Regions from separate parts of the Iodobacter fluviatilis genome, predicted to be linked through region 1. Evidence: predicted binding sites of a transcription regulator. Region 1 holds the regulator's gene; each other region holds the start of a gene.
What was found. Region 1 encodes sigma-54, which starts transcription at its own class of promoters, with help from an activator protein. Its sites were predicted from a motif close to CTGGCACGCTTCATGCTT; they were not measured.
Positions count from the first base shown of each region.

Region 2: C1H71_RS08385 (pilin) is a predicted target of sigma-54. The motif match lies at 2,152-2,169, and genes of this name have one in related genera.
Region 3: adh (aldehyde dehydrogenase) is a predicted target of sigma-54. The motif match lies at 4,127-4,144, and genes of this name have one in related genera.

Region 1 is NZ_CP025781.1:2,126,193-2,132,288, forward strand. Features, by position in the region: gene C1H71_RS09555 (monovalent cation:proton antiporter family protein) at 1-576, opposite strand, end outside; gene C1H71_RS09560 (KpsF/GutQ family sugar-phosphate isomerase) at 854-1,825, shown strand; gene kdsC (3-deoxy-manno-octulosonate-8-phosphatase KdsC) at 1,993-2,508, shown strand; gene lptC (LPS export ABC transporter periplasmic protein LptC) at 2,508-3,086, shown strand; gene lptA (lipopolysaccharide transport periplasmic protein LptA) at 3,064-3,564, shown strand; gene lptB (LPS export ABC transporter ATP-binding protein) at 3,561-4,286, shown strand; gene C1H71_RS09585 (RNA polymerase factor sigma-54) at 4,287-5,663, shown strand; gene hpf (ribosome hibernation-promoting factor, HPF/YfiA family) at 5,688-6,014, shown strand.
Region 2 is NZ_CP025781.1:1,869,672-1,875,767, reverse strand. Features, by position in the region: gene C1H71_RS08395 (fused MFS/spermidine synthase) at 1-387, shown strand, start outside; gene C1H71_RS08390 (tetratricopeptide repeat protein) at 429-2,051, shown strand; gene C1H71_RS08385 (pilin) at 2,245-2,670, shown strand; gene C1H71_RS21795 (pilin) at 2,758-3,456, shown strand; gene cysN (sulfate adenylyltransferase subunit CysN) at 3,657-5,093, opposite strand; gene cysD (sulfate adenylyltransferase subunit CysD) at 5,227-6,096, opposite strand, start outside.
Region 3 is NZ_CP025781.1:1,220,239-1,226,334, forward strand. Features, by position in the region: gene C1H71_RS05295 (bifunctional diguanylate cyclase/phosphodiesterase) at 1-369, shown strand, start outside; gene C1H71_RS05300 (deoxyguanosinetriphosphate triphosphohydrolase) at 494-1,816, shown strand; gene C1H71_RS05305 (hypothetical protein) at 1,813-2,061, shown strand; gene C1H71_RS05310 (sigma-54-dependent Fis family transcriptional regulator) at 2,114-3,925, opposite strand; gene adh (aldehyde dehydrogenase) at 4,193-5,713, shown strand; gene C1H71_RS05320 (DUF475 domain-containing protein) at 6,069-6,096, shown strand, end outside.

The sequences.
Region 1 (6,096 bases):
AACCAGCAAGACCACGATGATTTTTAGCGCAGCCAAACCCAGCGCCATCAGCAGCTCATTACCAGGAAAATTTAGCACTGGAATCATAATAAGAAACGGCACTACGGCTAAATCTTGAAATAGCAAAATACCGATGGCGTTTTGTCCGTGCGGCGAGTGCAGCTCATTGCGCTCAGCCAGTAGTTTTGATGCCATAGCTGTGGATGACATAGATAAAGCGCCCCCCAACGCCAAACCTACCTTCCAATCTAGCCCCGCTATTAAGCAAATCGCCATGACCACACCCACCATCGTCAGTACTTGCATGGCTCCTAGGCCAAATACAATGTGGCGCATGGCATTGAGGCGAGCAAGGTTAAACTCCAGCCCCAAGGTAAACATCAGAAACACCACACCAAACTCTGCTAGGTGGGTGGCTTCGTCGCTACTAGGAATAAAACCAAGGGCGTGTGGCCCAATCAGTAGCCCGACCAGTAAATAGCCCAGCATGGCCGGAAGCTTTAAGCGACGACAAAGCACCACCGTTAATACGGCAGCGGCAAGTAAAAGTAATAAGGAGGATAGCTGGATGGACATAGGGCTCAAGAAAATGGGGCATTGCTGGTTGGGCTTTATCCTACTGCGAAGCAGTGGCTTGGGGGCGTTGGCGGCATCTTACTCGCCATTTGTATGACGGCATTTGGGGGTATTGCTCTAAATACTAACTTGCCCACATGCGGCTTCCCTATGCTTTATTTAACCTTGAATGCTGAATTATCCATTAAGTTTATGCATTATTATTGATCTTGCTTGGCATATTGCCAGAAGACGCAGGTGGCGGGAGAGGGGCTGCATCTCTTATACTTTCGCGCATATGAAAAATGCCAAATTTATCCTCGACTGCGCCAAGCGCGTATTGCGGGCTGAGGCTGAAGCGGTTTCTGCTCTGGCCGATCGACTCAATCCTAGTTTTGTCACTGCCTGTGAATTAATTCTAGCCTGCCAAGGGCGAGTTATCGTGCTTGGTATTGGTAAATCAGGTCATATCGCTAAAAAAATAGCCGCGACGATGGCCAGTACGGGCACGCCGGCTTTTTTTGTTCATCCTTCTGAAGCTGCGCATGGCGATTTAGGCATGATTACCCGCTGCGATGTGGTGCTGGCTTTATCTAACTCCGGCGAAAGTGATGAAGTGATTGCTTTGCTCCCTAGCCTTAAACGCTTAGGCATCCCCTTGATTGCTATGACGGGTAATGAGCAATCTACTTTAAGCAAACAAGCGAACGTACATTTGGATTCGGGAGTTGCTCAAGAAGCCTGTCCGCTGAACCTAGCTCCAACGGCAAGTACCACGGCAGCCTTGGCCTTGGGCGATGCGCTGGCGGTGGCTTTATTAGAGGCGCGTGGCTTTCAGACTGAAGATTTTGCTTTGTCTCACCCCGGTGGTAGCTTAGGGCGGCGCTTATTGGTGCTTGTGCGCGATCTAATGCATACCGGCGATGCTTTACCCGTGGTTCGGCAAGACGTATTACTGCGCGATGCCCTATTGGAAATCAGCAAGAAAGGCATGGGAATGACCGCCGTGGTAGATGCTGCAGGTCAGCTACTCGGGATATTTACCGATGGGGATTTGCGCCGTGCACTGGATCAGGGTGTCGATGTGCGTGATACTCCTGTATCCACGGTGATGACTTTAGCACCAGCAACGATTGAATCACATAAATTAGCCGCCGAAGCGGTGCAGCAAATGGACGCACGCCGCGTCAATGGTTTGCTGGTGTTAGAGGCTGGGATCTTGGTCGGTGCGATAAATATGCATGACCTACTTCGCGCCCGTGTCGTTTAAAATCAGCAAAAAAAGCTGTGTATATTTCGTGTTCAAATTTTTGCCCTTGAACCTGAGCTTATCGAAAGCATGAGGTTATATTTATGTTTCTGTAAGATTATTACAAACGACTTTGTTTGAGCTTGTATGAGCAAGAGACATAATCAGGAATAAAAAAAGGAAAAATAATGCCAGATAAAGCCAAAGCGGTTCGCTTAATGATTTTTGATGTTGATGGCGTAATGACAGATGGCAGTCTGTTTTACAGCGATAGTGGCGAAGAACTAAAAGCATTTAATTCCCTAGATGGCCATGGCTTAAAAATGTTGCACACCAGCGGGGTAAAGCTAGCCATTATTACCGGGCGTACTTCTAAGCTGGTTGAAAAGCGTGCCAAAGACTTAGGTGTAGACTACCTCTATCAGGGCGCTCACGATAAAGGCGCAAGTTTTGAAGAGCTACTGAAGGTGGCAGGCCTTAGCGCGGACGACTGTGGTTATATGGGCGATGATGTGATCGATTTGCCAGTGATGCGTCGGGTAGCCTTTGCCGTTGCCGTGCCTGATTCTCCACAATTAGTGCGTAAACACGCTCACTACATTAGCGGTAGCCAAGGTGGCCGTGGTGCAGTACGTGAAGTCTGTGAGTATCTGATGCAGGCGCAAGGCACATTTGATGCAGCTATGGCGCCGTACCTCGCCTAATGGCTGTTCCCGGTACTACTCGCCTGCTGCCCTTGGCTTTAGTGTTGTTGCTGGGCGGATTGACTTGGTTGCTAGATAGAGCGGCTACCTTGCCAAGCGCAGCGTATGCGGTGAATTCTGATCAGCCAGATATGTTGGTCGATAGCGCCACCGCCGTGCGGTTTGGAGAAGATGGCCGCCCCGTTTCTCAGCTGACGGCCACCCATGTTTCTCACTTGCCTGTTGGCGATATTACTTGGCTAGAAAAGCCCCATTTGCGTTATACCGCAGCAGAGCAACCTCGTTTGGATGTAACGGGCGAGCGGGCTAAGTCAATTAAGCAAGGCAGTGAGGTTTGGTTTCCTGGGGCGGTTAAAATGGTGCGTGCAGCCAGTGGTACACAGGCTGAGCTGGTGATTAATAGCCGCGATATGCAGGTTTTACCCCAGCAGGGCATTGCCAGCTCCGATGCCCCAGTGCACGCCGTAATGGGCACTTATGTTGTTGAGTCGGTGGGTTTTATTGCTAATTCTAATACCGAAACACTGGAACTTAAATCTAAAGTCAGGATGAGCTATGAACCGCTTCGTACCCCTTAACGCCGTATTATTATTTTTGCTTGCTGGCCCCGTGCATGCAGAAAAAGCCGACCGTGAAAAACCCATTAAAATTGCCGCTGCAAATTGCGTGATGAATCAAAAGACTCAGGCCAGTGTCTGTACTAGTGACGTGGTGCTGACTCAAGGTACGCTCAGTATTCGTGGCGATAAGCTCACCGTGCGCCAAGATGAAGCGGGCAATCAGTTTGTTGCTGGTAACGGCAGCCCAGTGCGGTTTCGGCAGAAAATGGATGGCGGCAATGAGTGGGTGGATGCAGAAGCCCAGCGTTTTGATTACGACGGGCGCACCGGTATTCTAAAACTGCTAGATAAAGCTTGGGTAAAGCGGGGCGAAGATCACATTTATAGCGATGTAATCACTTACGATTTAAACAATGAAGCTTACCAAGCGCAAAGTAAAACAGAAGGTGGCCGGGTGAATATCGTGATCAATCCGAAAAAGGCTCCCGCTCCATGAGTAGTTCTTTACGTGCAGAACAATTAGAAAAGCGCTACGGCAAACGTACTGTAGTGCGTGATGTCACGATGGAAATTTTTAGTGGCGAAGTGGTTGGCTTGTTAGGCCCTAATGGCGCGGGCAAAACCACTAGCTTTTATATGTTGGTAGGCTTGGTGGCGATGAATGGCGGGCGGATTATGCTCGATGGTGAAGATATCGGCCATTTACCCATTCATCAGCGAGCACGGCGAGGTTTAGGTTATTTACCTCAGGAAGCATCTATCTTTCGTAAAATGACGGTGGCGCAAAACATAACTGCAGTGCTAGAGCTGCATTACAAAAATCGTGTTGAGATTGATGCCCGCCTTGACGAGCTGCTCAATGATTTGCATATTGCTCATTTGCGGGATGCTGGGGCAATGGGCTTATCAGGTGGTGAGCGGCGGCGGGTAGAAATTGCCCGTGCACTTGCGGCAAACCCACGTTTTATCTTGCTGGATGAGCCATTTGCAGGTGTAGACCCGATTGCAGTGATGGATATTCAACGTATTATTGGTTTTTTAAAGCAACGTGGAATCGGTGTGCTAATCACTGATCATAATGTGCGTGAAACCTTAGGTATTTGTGATCGTGCGTACATCATCTCAGAAGGTGCGGTGATGGCGTCTGGTGTTCCAAAAGATATTGTGGCTAATGAAAGTGTGCGTCGAGTGTATCTCGGTGAACATTTCCGTATGTAAATGAAACAAACCCTGCAGCTGCGGCTTTCCCAGCAACTTAACCTCACGCCACAATTGCAGCAGGCTATTAAGCTGCTGCAGCTTTCTACGCTTGAGTTTCAACAAGAGCTTGAACAGTATCTAAACGACAACCCCTTGCTGGAGCGTGGCGAGGAGGCCCCCGCAGGGGAAGCTGAGCAGCCCGAGCCGCAGTGGGAAATGGGCGGGGATGATGATGGTTTGCGCTGGGAAGGTACTAGTCATGGAAGCTCAGATGACGATAATGACTTCGACCCCGCCACCAATATTGCGCGTGATTTAGATTTACGTGAATACCTGCTGCAGCAAGCAGGTCTGCTGCAGCTGCCGCATCGGGATAAGTCTTTGTTGTTGATGTTGATTGAAGCTTTGGATGATGATGGTTTTCTTTCTCAGCCCTTAGATGAAGTCTATTCTCAGCTGCCAGAGGAACTTATCCAAGATTATGAACTCGAACTTGATGACTTGAAGATTGCTTTAATTCGCTTACAACATTTAGAGCCCTTAGGCGTTGGAGCTCGGGATACCGCCGATTCATTATGCTTACAGTTGCGTCAAAAACAGCCGAGTGCCGCTAAAGATTTAGCCTTGAAAATTGCCCAAAATTCACTCGATTTATTAGCTGGACGGGACTACACTAAGCTTAAACGAGCCTTTAAATGCGAGGATGCTGAGTTAAAAGCTGCGCAAGAATTGATTGTAAGTTTAAACCCAAGGCCGAGTGCACAGTGGTCTGTAACCTCACCAAGATATGTAAGCCCTGATGTGGTTGTGCAAAAAGTACGCGGGGTTTGGCGGGTTAGATTACACGATGCATCTATGCCAAAATTACGCGTTAACCGGCTTTATGCAGATATCTTACAAAAAGGCGATGGTGCTCATTTAGCGCGCGAGTTACAAGAAGCGCGTTGGTTGGTAAAAAGTGTGCAGCAGCGTTTTGATACGATTTTACGAGTAGCAACAGCAATTGTAGAGCGGCAGCGGGCATTTTTTGAGTACGGTGAAGTGGCGATGCGCCCTTTGGTGTTGAGGGATATCGCTGAAGAGCTCGATTTACACGAATCAACTATTTCTAGAGTCACCACGCAAAAATACATGTTAACGCCGCGTGGTTTGTATGAGTTTAAGTACTTTTTTGGTAGCCATGTAGATACGGACGCCGGTGGTGAATGTTCTGCAACCGCTATCAAAGCTTTGATAAAGCAGATGGTGCAGCAAGAAGATAAGAAAAAACCTTTAAGTGATAGCGTATTGGCAGAAGCATTATCCGCCCAAGGTATTGTGGTAGCGCGTCGTACCGTTGCTAAATACCGTGAGGCGTTGCAGATTTACCCAGTAAGTCAGCGCAAAAGTTTGTAAGGCCCCAACGGAAGGAGTAACCCTATGAATTTGAATATCAGTGGCCATCATCTTGAAGTAACCCCATCCATTCGTGAGTACGTGAACAGTAAAATGGAGCGGGTTATCAGGCACTTTGATAATGTGATTGACGTTAATGTCATCCTCTCCGTGGAGAAACTGCAACACCAAGTTGAAGCTACCGTTCATGTTCGCGGACGCGATATCCACGTTGAAGCAACGGATGAAAATATGTACGCAGCGATTGATTTTTTGGCAGATAAACTTGATCGTCAAGTTGTAAAGCACAAAGAAAAATCAATGGATCATCGCAACGAATCCATCAAACAGCATCAACCTAGCGCTGAATAAAGCGATTTCTTTCACCTTAGCGGGAACCGGTTTAATCGGGTTCCCGTTTTTGTTTTCAAGCTACGGCGCTACAATAGCTGTC
Region 2 (6,096 bases), 260 kb from region 1:
TTATTAAGTGTTTTGGCTTCAGTGCGCAGCGAGTTTAAATATGTCTGGTTATATGAAATTGGAGGACAGGGAATCATCGTGGCAACAAATGATTATGATCGCCGCCCTGAGCAAAGGTATGCTGATTTAATTAGTAATACATCTGGATTAAAAGAAGTGTTAAAAATTTATGATCGCCCCGTTAATGAGCTGTTACAAAAAATACTCTTAGAGCCCGAGAGCCTTGATCGATTTTTACTAAAAGTATCAAGTGGAGATCCAGAGGCATGGGTTAGCACCGATGATAATCTTTATCTGGAATATGAAACGCCTAAAGGTAATGTTTTAGATGGCGCTAAATCATTAGCGAGTAATCTTGAAATGATAAAAAAGTTTTCAGCAAAGTAGTTTTATTAATAATCAGGATAATTAATATTATTGGGGCGGTAATGAACAATATTTTTTTTAAAAAAAATAAATTAGTAATTTTACATGTTACATTGTTGTTGTTTATTCCCTTTATAGTCTATTTTAATTTTAGATGGAATCCTATCGTTTTTGATGATCTATATTTTTTTGATGGTGTAGAGCATTCTCAATTTTTTAAAATATTTGACTTATCAATTCGATGGTTGCCCTATGCTACTTTTGAGTGGACAAAAGCACTATTTGGAAGCGATGTTATTTGGCTTCACTTTGGTAATAATCTTATCCATGCGGCTAATGGAATTTTTCTTTATTTTTTATTGAATTATTTATTTCCAATATGCATTAAAGAAGATAGCATTGCGTTATCTTTAAGAAACACCGCATTTTTCGCCGCTTTTTTGTTTATGTTGCACCCCGCCTCTGTATATTCTGTTAATTACATTTCGCAAAGAAGTATGCTTATGGCTACTTTTTTTGCGATTGCGATGATGTTCTCTTTTGTTGAAAGTATTCATACTAAAAATAAAAAATTGTTGTTTTTTGCAGTGTTTTTATATGGTATGTCGGTGCTGTGCAAAGAGCATGCTATTATGCTGCCTGCGCTTGCTTTTTTTGCAGCCTTCTTATTAGTCAAAGATATAAAACAAATATTTAAATATTGCTGGCCATATTTCCTATTATGCTTTTTCATTGCGATATATGTGGTTATTCAAATAAAAAGCATAAATTTATATGGGAACCCTTATGAAAGCGGTGCTTCAGAGTTATTAAGCCGTTTGCAATTGATCGATCCATCCTTTAGCATAAAACAAGCCTATTTCTACTCCGTATATACGCAAATGGGATTGTTCTTTAAATACTTACTACTATGGATTATCCCTTCTTCTATGTGGATGTCTATAGACATGTATGAAACATTTGCTACCCGTGTTTTATTATTCCCACAATTGGTTGGGGCCATCTCTTTTCTTGTATATCCTATTTTTTCGGTTTGGTTGATTAAAAAAAATGATCTGTTCGCATTACTAGGGTTTGCATTAATATGCCCATGGTTGTTGTTTTTAACTGAAATAACTACGGTAAGAATTCAAGAGTCATTTGTTATTTATCGTAGCTATATTTGGATGGTTTTTTTTACCTGCGCATTGCCATTTGTAATTCAAAAAATATCTTCGAAAAAAGCGATTGGATTGTTATGTATTATTTCAATCATGATGGTGCCTTTAACTTTGCAAAGGCTGATTAGTTTTTCTCATCCTTTATTATTATGGGACGATGCCGCTAGATTAGTGGAGGGAAAAGAAAATAGACCTGGCGTGGAGCGTGTTTATCATAATAGAGGCTTGGCTTATTTGCAGCAAAAGCAGTATAAACTCGCTATTGAGGATTTTAATAAAGCTTTGGAAATTTGGCCTCAATATAACTTTGTTTACAATGATAGAGGTGCGGCATATTTAGAGCTGCAGGATTATCAACAAGCAATCAATGACTTCAATCAATCGATCCGTCTAAAACCCAACTACTTCAGGCCCTATTTAGGCCGTGCACATATTTTTGAGCTGATGGGGCAACAAGATCAAGCTAAGCAAAACTACGCTATCGCTTGCAATATGGGTTTAGCAGAAGCCTGCGCTAAGCGTTAGATTGCATATCAGTAAGACTAACCATCGTTGCTATCTATTTGTCATGAATGGGCCGCGTCAGGCAAAAGAAATAAGCTTCTTGCCCAAGCTGACGTAAAAGCTGGCACGCCTATTGCTTATACTCTGCGACACACAAAAATCATAAGTAAAGCGCAGCAGGGGCGGTGCTTCTTAATGATTGTGGGAGAAAAATATGAAAAATATGCAAAAGGGTTTCACCCTGATCGAACTGATGATTGTTGTGGCGATTATCGGTATCTTGGCTGCTGTAGCGATTCCTTCGTATGCAAATTACCAAGCTAAAGCAAAAATGGCTGCTGGGTTAGCTGAAGTTAGTCCAGCAAAAACAGCAATGGAAGAAAGGTTGAACAATGGTGAGGCTGTTGCTGATGCTGCTGCTATTGGTTTAGCAACCTCTACTAGTAATTGTGCAATTGCTGCAGAAGGTGCTACTACGGGTATTGCAACTATTTCATGCACTATACGTAATGCTCCAGAGAAAATTTCTGCTGCTGTCATTACATGGAGTCGCGTTGCTGGTGGTGAATGGACTTGTGCAACGACAGGGATTGTGTCGGGCTCTGAGGACTTAGCACCTAAAACATGCAAGCAGTTATAAGTTGTTAAGTGGTTATGGCACAGTTGGCTCTGCTTACTGATGCTATATATAGACCCCGTCTCTATAATGGGCACGGGGTTTTTTATTATGGTATTTGCTATTTCTTATTGCTCTCTAATATGCAAATTGAGAAATGATTTTTTGTTTTTAGCTTATGGAACCTCTACACGAATCAAAAATATCGAATGGAAATACAATAAAATTAATGGTTTACGTTGGTTTAGTTTGCGAAAAATGTATTTGCGCAGAGGTTACTTAGATCTTTTTTCTGAAAAAATTCAAGCAAAATATATGACTATACATTATTTGCGTGCTGATATTTTCCCCCAGCTTTTCCACAAAAAGTTGTTGGAGTGCAATATGAAAAACATGCAAAAAGGTTTTTCTCTGATTGAATTGATGATTACTGTGGCAATTATCGGTATTTTGTCTGCAATAGCGATTCCCTCATATGCGAATTATCAAGTGAAAGCAAAGATGACAGCGGGCTTGGCTGAAGTTACAACGGGAAAAAAAGTAGTAGAAGTAAAGTTGAATAACGGTGAAATCATTACAAATGCAGCAGCTATTGGCTTAGCAGCGACTACCCATAATTGCACAATCACTGCAGAAGTTGCGAATACAGGTATTGTATTTATTTCATGCTTAATGGCTAATGCGCCAGGGAAAATTTCTGCGGCAAAGATTACATGGACGCGTGCTGTTGGTGGTGAGTGGACTTGTGTGACGACAGGCATTGTGGCGGGTTTCGAGGATTTAGCGCCGAAAACGTGTAAACAGGTGTGAGGTGTTAATCAGTTGTAAGGCCATAAGGTGTATGGTTTTTTAGGGGTCAATAAGCGAAGGCCCATTGCACCATCGCTGCCGAGCGATGCCCTCTAAGCCCCGTATCTAACATGGATACGGGGTTTTTGTTTTTGGTGGGTTAATGATGGTGTACAGGGTGCAATGCGCTTTGCTTATTGGCACTCTACAAACCCCCACCATCACCCCTTAAAAATCTCCCTCACATCCCGCGCGCCCCATTCTGGGAAGTGTTTGCGTACCAGTGTATTTAAATCCACTTCAAAAGCACGCCATTTGGCTAATTCATCTTGCTCGTCGCTCACAGAATGAGCTGCGGCTTGTTCTATCATGCCTGCGCCTGCAGTGGCGTTGCTTAGGCGATCGATGATGATAAAGCTGCCGGTGCCTTTGCAATCTGCGTAGGTGTCGAAGACGACGGGGGCATTGAGGATGATGCGGCAGAGGCCGATTTCATTGAGTTTTAGCTCGTTAGCGCTCACATGCTCCATGCTGTTTACATCCACACGGTGGGCGATTTGGGCGACTCGGCCGAAGATGTTTTTGCCCGCAAGTTTAAAGCCGTATTCTTTGCCCACGGTGAGTGGCACTTCGTTCATCCACACCAGATGCGCGTCAAAAGACTGGCCGATTTGCGGAGGGACGTCGCTGGTTTTGACGATCATATCGCCACGGCTGATGTCGATTTCCCGATCTAAAGTCAGCGTGATGGCTTGGCCGGCAAAGGCGGTTGCTAGCTCGCCCTCAAAAGTAACAATCGCTTTAACTTTGGCGGTTTTGCCTGAGGGCAGGGCGATGATTTCATCACTGGGGAAGACGCGGCCAGCGGCGATGGTGCCGCAAAAACCACGGAAATCGAGGTTAGGGCGGTTAACGTATTGCACCGGCAGGCGGAAGGATTCTAGGCGGCTATCGCGATTGATTTGCACGGCTTCTAGGTGCTGCATAAAGGTGAGGCCGCTATACCAAGGCGCTTGCTCGCTTGGTGTCACCACATTATCGCCGCGCAGTGCAGAAATCGGCACAAATTGGATGTCGGCGATATTTAAGGATTTAGCCAGTGTTAGATATTCGGCGCGGATTTCATTAAAGCGCTGTTCGCTAAAGCCGACTAAATCCATTTTATTCACGGCGATAATCACGTGCTTAATGCCCAGCAGGCTGACGATATAGCTGTGACGGCGGGTCTGGGTTTGCACGCCATAACGCGCGTCGATCAGGATGACGGCTAGATCACAGGTGGAGGCACCGGTGGCCATATTGCGGGTGTATTGCTCGTGGCCGGGGCAATCAGCGATGATAAATTTGCGCTTATCGGTGCTGAAGTAGCGGTAAGCCACGTCGATGGTAATGCCTTGCTCGCGCTCAGCTTGCAAGCCATCTACCAGCAGGGCTAGGTCGATTTCTTGATCGGTGGTGTTGTATTTTTTGCTGTCTTTTTGAATGGCGGCGAGCTGGTCTTCAAAAATCAGTTTTGAATCGTGTAGTAGGCGGCCAATCAAGGTGGATTTACCGTCGTCCACATTGCCACAGGTAATAAAACGCAGCAGATCTTTGTTTTCGTGTTGCTTTAAATAGGCTTCGATATCGCTGGCGATCAGATCAGATTGGTGTGACATGTTTATATTCCAGTAGTAGGAAGTATCAAGGACATGCGGATAGGTGTTGGACTATTGGGAGTCGGGGGAGGGGAGTCGGGAGTAAAATCTTTCCCTTGTCTACTCCCCACTCTCCAATCCCTACTCCCCGCTTCTAGAAATACCCTTCCATTTTTTTCTTTTCCATTGAGCCAGATGAATCGTGGTCGATCATGCGGCCTTGGCGTTCGCTGGTGGTGGTGAGCAGCATTTCTTGGATGATTTCTGGTAGCGTTTTGGCGGTAGATTCCACTGCGCCGGTGAGGGGATAACAGCCTAGCGTTCTAAAGCGCACCGATTTCATTTCTGGCACTTCACCAGGTAATAGCGGCATACGGTCGTCATCTACCATGATCAGGGTGCCATTACGCTCTACTACGGGGCGAACGTCGGCGTAGTAGAGCGGCACGATATCGATGTTTTCCATATAGATATATTGCCAGATATCCAGCTCTGTCCAATTAGACAGCGGAAACACGCGGATGCTTTCGCCTTGGTCGATTTTGGAATTGTAGATATTCCATAGCTCTGGGCGCTGTACTTTTGGGTCCCAGCGATGGTTTTTATCGCGGAATGAATACACGCGCTCTTTAGCTCGGGATTTTTCTTCATCACGACGTGCGCCACCAAAAGCGGCATCAAATTTATATTTATTCAGCGCCTGCTTTAAACCCTCGGTTTTCATCACGTCGGTGTGCTTGGCCGAGCCTGAGCTAAACGGGTTGATGCCTGCTTTTACGCCTTCTTCATTGATGTGAACAATCAGATCAAAGCCGCACTTAGCCGCCATTTTGTCGCGAAATTTAATCATTTCGCCGAATTTCCATGTGGTGTCCACATGCATCAGCGGAAAAGGCATTTTGCCCGGCGCAAAGGCTTTCAGCGCCAGATGCAGCATCACGGCAGAATCTTTGCCGATGGAGTAGAGCATGACCGGATTATCAAATTCGGCGGCCACTTCACGAATAATATGGATGGACTCTGC
Region 3 (6,096 bases), 910 kb from region 1:
CTCGATGATTTTGGCACGGGTTACGCCTCGCTTTCTTATTTAAAGCGCCTGCCAATTGATAAGCTAAAAATCGACCAAAGCTTTATTCGCACAATTACTCAATCAGACACCGACGCACATATCGTAGAAAGCGTGATTAATTTAGCGCACACACTCAATTTAAGCGTGGTGGCCGAGGGCGTAGAAGATCAAGCCACATCAGAAAAACTAATCGCCTATGGCTGTAACCTGATTCAAGGCTATTATTTTAGTCGCCCACTCGCAGCCAATGACTTACTGCAATATTATCTTGCAACCAAAGCAGCGAATATCAAAATACATAGTCCACGAAAAACACCAAAATCACGAGTAAGCCTAAGGACGCGCTAATTAACGCCATAGCTCATCTTTCAGGACTTAATCTGACCCCAGCCCCCCTCCTCGAAGGAAAAGGCTCGTTCAGATCATCACGGAGTGTTTTTCTAAGACGAACATAGCCCAATGAGACCCATCTATGATGAACTGGCAACAGCTCCTAAACGCCGAGCGACTTGGCGCAGTACGTAATGATTTATTTGATCACGAATCAGGGCGCAGTGATTTTCATAAAGACCACGACCGCATCGTTTTTTCCTCTCCGTTTCGCCGCTTAGGGCGCAAAACTCAGGTTCACCCGCTAACTGAAAACGATCATGTACATACCCGCCTCACCCACTCCATTGAGGTGAGCTGCGTGGGGCGCAGCTTGGGTATTTTAGTAGGGCAAAGGCTGCAATACGCACTGCCGCCGCATATTAACGCTTACGATATCGGTGCGATTGTGCAAGCTGCCTGCCTTGCCCACGATATTGGCAACCCGCCATTTGGCCATGCCGGTGAATACGCAATCCGCGATTGGTTTTGCCGCGATCAACACGCCTATCTGCTACAAAATCTAAGCGCCAACGAGCGCCTCGATTTAATGACATTTGAAGGCAATGCTCAAGGTTTTAGAGTAGTCACCCAGCTAGAAAACCACCGTTTTGAAGGCGGCATGCGCCTAACCTACGCCACGCTGGGCACGACGCTTAAATACCCGTGGACATCCAGTGAAGCCACGCCCAGCGGCAAATTTAGCTGCTATCAATCTGAAAAAAACATCTTAGAAGAAATTGCCATCGAATTAGGCCTACCTAAGGTCGATAAAAACAGCTGGGCACGCCATCCACTCTCTTATTTGATGGAGGCCGCCGACGATATTTGCTACGCCATTTTAGATTTAGAAGACGGTATAGAAATTGGCATGCTGGCTTACGAGCAAGTCGAGCCGCTCTTAATTAAAATTTGTGGTGGTCAGCAAGACCTGCTGGAGCTAGAAATCGCAGCAGCGCCATCCACTCGCCGCAAAATATCGCTGCTGCGTGGTAAAGCGATCGAACGCTGCGTACTCAGTGCCACTGAAACCTTTATGCAGCAATACACCACGATTATGGAAGGCAAATTCAAGGGCGATTTACTTAGCGCCTGCCCCAACAGTATGAAAGACGGCATCAACGCCGCCAAGCAGCTTGCCCGTGATCGTATTTTTAATGAAAGGCGCAAAATAGAAATTGAAGTGGGCTCATTTACCTGCTTAGATATTCTGCTGGGTGCCTTTTGCAACGCAGCCTACCAACAAAAAGTATCGCCTCAACTGAGCTTTAGAATGAAACGAATCCTCGATTTAATGGAATACAACGCCCCTAAAAAAGAATGGCCGCTCTATGAGAGCTATAGCCGAGTGCTGGATTTTATCGGCGGCATGACCGATAACTACGCCACCTATCTAGCGCAACAAGTAGGAGGAATGGGTAAATGAAAGCTTTGATCTTACTCAGCATGCTCGCCATTAGCCTAAGCGGCTGCGCCGTAGTGGCCGTCGGCGCGGCCGCTGTTAGCCTCACCACCACCGCTGTTGGAGTGGCTTACGATGTGGGCAAAGCGGGAGTAAAAGGCGCAGTGGCCGTGGGTGGCGCAGCAGCAGATGCTTTAAGTAGCTCACCCACTCCCACAACAGCGCCCGACCCAACGCCAGTCATCAACACCCCCGCCCAGAATCAGTAGAGGTGCGGGCGTTGAAGCAGGAATCGTTTTATCAATGAAGGAATGCCATCGTTTAAGCTACACCCAAGCTGCGCCGCCGCCGGTAGAGCGTGCTGCGCGCCACACCAAGTGCAGCTGCGGCTTTACTGATATTGCCTTCAAACTGGGCAATAGTTTGTTCAATCAGCCCTTGGCTGTTGCTGGCTAGGGAGGCTTTGCTGACCGACGTTTGGTAGGCCTCTGGCAAGTCGCAGATGCCCAAACTATCGCCATCGTCAGCTAACGCCAGTAGGGTTTTCAATACGCTGAGTAACTGCCTTACATTGCCAGGCCAAGGATAGCGGCTTAATGCCCCCAGTAGCTCGTCTTCCAGCCGAATCTGCCGTTTTACCCCTCCTAGATTTTGCCAAAGCCCAGAGATAAAACCGAGCAAATTTGCGTGTTCGCGCAGCGGAGGAAGGCGCATGGTAAAGTCTTGCAGGCGATAGAATAAATCGGCCCTAAACTCCCCTGCAGACACCCGTTTAGGCAGATCGCGGTGGCTGGCGCAAACAATAGCGAAATCTACTTTATAAGACCGACTGCCCCCCAACGGGGTGACTTCACGCTCCTGCAGCACCCGCAGTAAACGCGCCTGCATAGCCAGCGGCATATCGCCGATCTCGTCTAGCAGCAATACGCCGCCATGGGCCTCGCGTAATTTACCCAGATGCCCTTTACGCTTGGCTCCCGTAAACGCACCCTCTTCATAGCCAAATAATTCAGATTCAATTAAGGATTCAGGTAGGGCGGCGCAGTTAATCGCCACAAACGGGCCTTTGCTGCGCTGGCTGGCTTGGTGCAGCGCTCTGGCAAATACCTCTTTACCGCTACCGGTTTCGCCCTGTAGCAGTACTGCCACGCCAGCATTAAGTACCCTGACCGCTTGATTTAATTGTTTTTGAAAAGGCTGCACCATGCTCTGCTCGTTAAACTCTGGCTCAATCAAGGTGCGAATCGCGAGCTTGGCCTTAGGCGCGGTAATGGTGATATAAAAATGCTGGCCGCGCTGGGTATAGATTTGCTGCGCCACGGCGATGGGTTTTAAAGCCGCATCAAATAAATCTGCAAAACGGCTGCGGCCTAAGTCTTGCCAGCTTAAACCTAGCCAGTGTAGCGCCACACGATTGGCGGCAATCAGAATATCCCCAGCAAAACTCAGTACCCCCTCCCTTGGCGAGCCAAGTAACGCGTTGCGCGGGTGCAGCCGCAGCAACCAATGCTCATCCCCAGCCAAGCTCAGCCAACGGTGCTCAATCTGCTGCGCAGCAAGGCGCACCAAGCCCAAAGCGTGCAGATGATGCAAACTGGCGTCACCCGAAACATTCAGCACCCCAGCCAGTCGCCCATTGGGCGCAAATACGGGTGATGCTGAGCAAGAGATGCCGATATTTTGTGCCAAGAAGTGCTCACCGCCCCTTACCTCCACCGAATCACCTAGCGCCAGCGCCATGCCAATTGCATTGGTGCCCTTAGTGGCTTCAGCCCAGCTCACGCCTGGCAGCAGCGCCACTTGCTCGGCCTTTTTCATAAATTGCGGATTACCGGTGGTATTCAAGATGAGGCCAGTGGCATCGGTAAGCAACACCACGCTCTGCGTACCTAGCACCTGCTCATATACGCCATCCAGCTCTGGCAAAGCCACCCGCAGTAGATGCTCATTGGCCTGCAGCGCCTGCTGCAAATTGGCGCTTACGAGTGGATCAAAGCCCCCATCCGCCAATCCCTGCTGACGGCAGCGCAACCAAGATTCAGCAATCTGCTGCGGCAAGCTGGCTGGGCAAACTCCTTCTTCAAAAAACTGACGGCGCGCTTGCGTACTTAGAGCGGGCAGTGAACTAGGCATGGGGGATCTCCTTGTTGCAAGCGTTCAAACCACTGTTGCAAATTGCAACACTTGCAAGGTTTATCTGCCCCACAATATACGTTAAACCCTTGTAAATACGAATATTTACCGCTTTTACAAATGCCGCATTGCAATATTTAAACAGCGCTCATTAGCTTTCATAAAGTTTTCACTTACATTGCAGCGCAGCATGCTCATACGCAGGCATGCTTTCTGCTAAATAGCAGTGGACAGGGGCAGCAGCCCTAAACCCAACGGAGAAGCAGCATGAGCACATTGATTCCAGGTCAGTATGGTTTTCCACTGCAATTAAAAACGCGCTACGCAAACTATATCAATGGCGAATGGCAAGCACCGCTGGCTGGGAAGTATTTTGAAAACGTCAGCCCCATCACCGGTAAAGTCATTTGCGAAATCCCCCGCTCAGACGCCAGCGACATCGAAATGGCGCTCGACGCAGCCCACGCAGCCAAAGACGCTTGGGGTAAAACATCAACCACCGAACGCGCCAATATTTTGAATAAAATTGCCGACCGTATCGAGGCTAATCTAGACATGCTGGCCACGGTAGAAACTTGGGATAACGGCAAGCCCATCCGCGAAACTCGCGCGGCCGATTTGCCCTTAGCCATCGATCACTTCCGCTATTTTGCTGGGGCGATACGCGCGCAGGAGGGCAGCATTGGCCAGATCGATAACGATACCGTGGCCTATCATTTTCATGAACCGCTAGGCGTGGTTGGGCAGATTATTCCTTGGAATTTCCCAATTTTGATGGCCACTTGGAAGCTCGCTCCTGCGCTGGCGGCAGGCAATTGCGTAGTGCTCAAACCCGCCGAACAAACCCCGCTCAGCATTTTGCTACTCATGGAAGTCATGGGCGATTTGCTACCTAAAGGCGTGCTCAATATCGTGAACGGCTTTGGACTTGAAGCAGGCAAGCCACTAGCCTCCAGCTCGCGTATTGCCAAAATCGCCTTTACGGGCGAAACCACCACCGGCCGCTTGATCATGCAATACGCGGCGCAAAACCTGATTCCAGTGACGCTGGAACTAGGTGGCAAATCGCCCAATATCTTTATGCCCGATGTGATGAAGCACGACGATGCCTTCTTTAATAAGGCCATCGAAGGCTTTGTGATGTTTGCCCTCAACCAAGGCGAAGTCTGCACCAGCCCAAGCCGCGCCCTCGTTCACGAATCGATTTATGATGCCTTTATGGACCGCGCACTGACCCGCGTTGCCGCCATTAAGCAGGGTAATCCGCTGGATGCCAGCACCATGCTGGGCGCGCAATCTTCTATGGAGCAAATGGAAAAAATCAGCGCTTACTTAGATATCGGCCGTCAAGAAGGTGCAAAAGTATTGGCGGGTGGCGCGCGCGCCCAAATGACAGGGGAGCTGGCGGGTGGCTATTACATTCAGCCTACCGTCTTCCAAGGCCACAATAAGATGCGGATTTTCCAAGAAGAGATCTTTGGGCCGGTGGTTTCAGTCACCACTTTTAAGAATGAAACCGAAGCCTTAGAAATCGCCAACGACACGCTGTACGGCCTAGGCGCAGGCCTATGGACCCGTGACAGCCATGCCGCTTACCGTATGGGGCGCGAAATTCAAGCGGGCCGCGTTTGGACTAACTGCTACCACGCCTACCCCGCTCATGCAGCATTCGGTGGCTATAAACAATCGGGGATTGGCCGTGAAAACCACAAAATGATGCTCGATCATTACCAGCAAACCAAGAATTTATTAGTGAGCTATAGCCCAGATGCCTTGGGATTTTTCTAAGCATGGGCTAGCAGCCTGTCGGACTTAAGACTGATCTACTACGGAAAAGCCGGATTTGGCCATATTTCACGCATTTTCTCGTTGAATAGCCAGCTATTCGCCTCAAAAACCCGCGAAACCTGTCTCAAACCGGTCTTTCCCTCGCTACGATCGCTTAAGTCCGACAGGCTGCTAAGGTCTGTTTTCTTTAGAGGGATCAGAAGGCTTACGCTTTTTAACCCGCTCCAAACTTTGCCCCATCTAACTTACTTACAAAGCGCCCGCCAATCTGAAAGATCTTAATTACCCGAAGCCATGACGCACTTGTTAAAATATCGGAGTTGAAATACAGAACCCTTACATACCGAGACGCTCAATGTTGTCACACCTACGCTTTTTTAAAA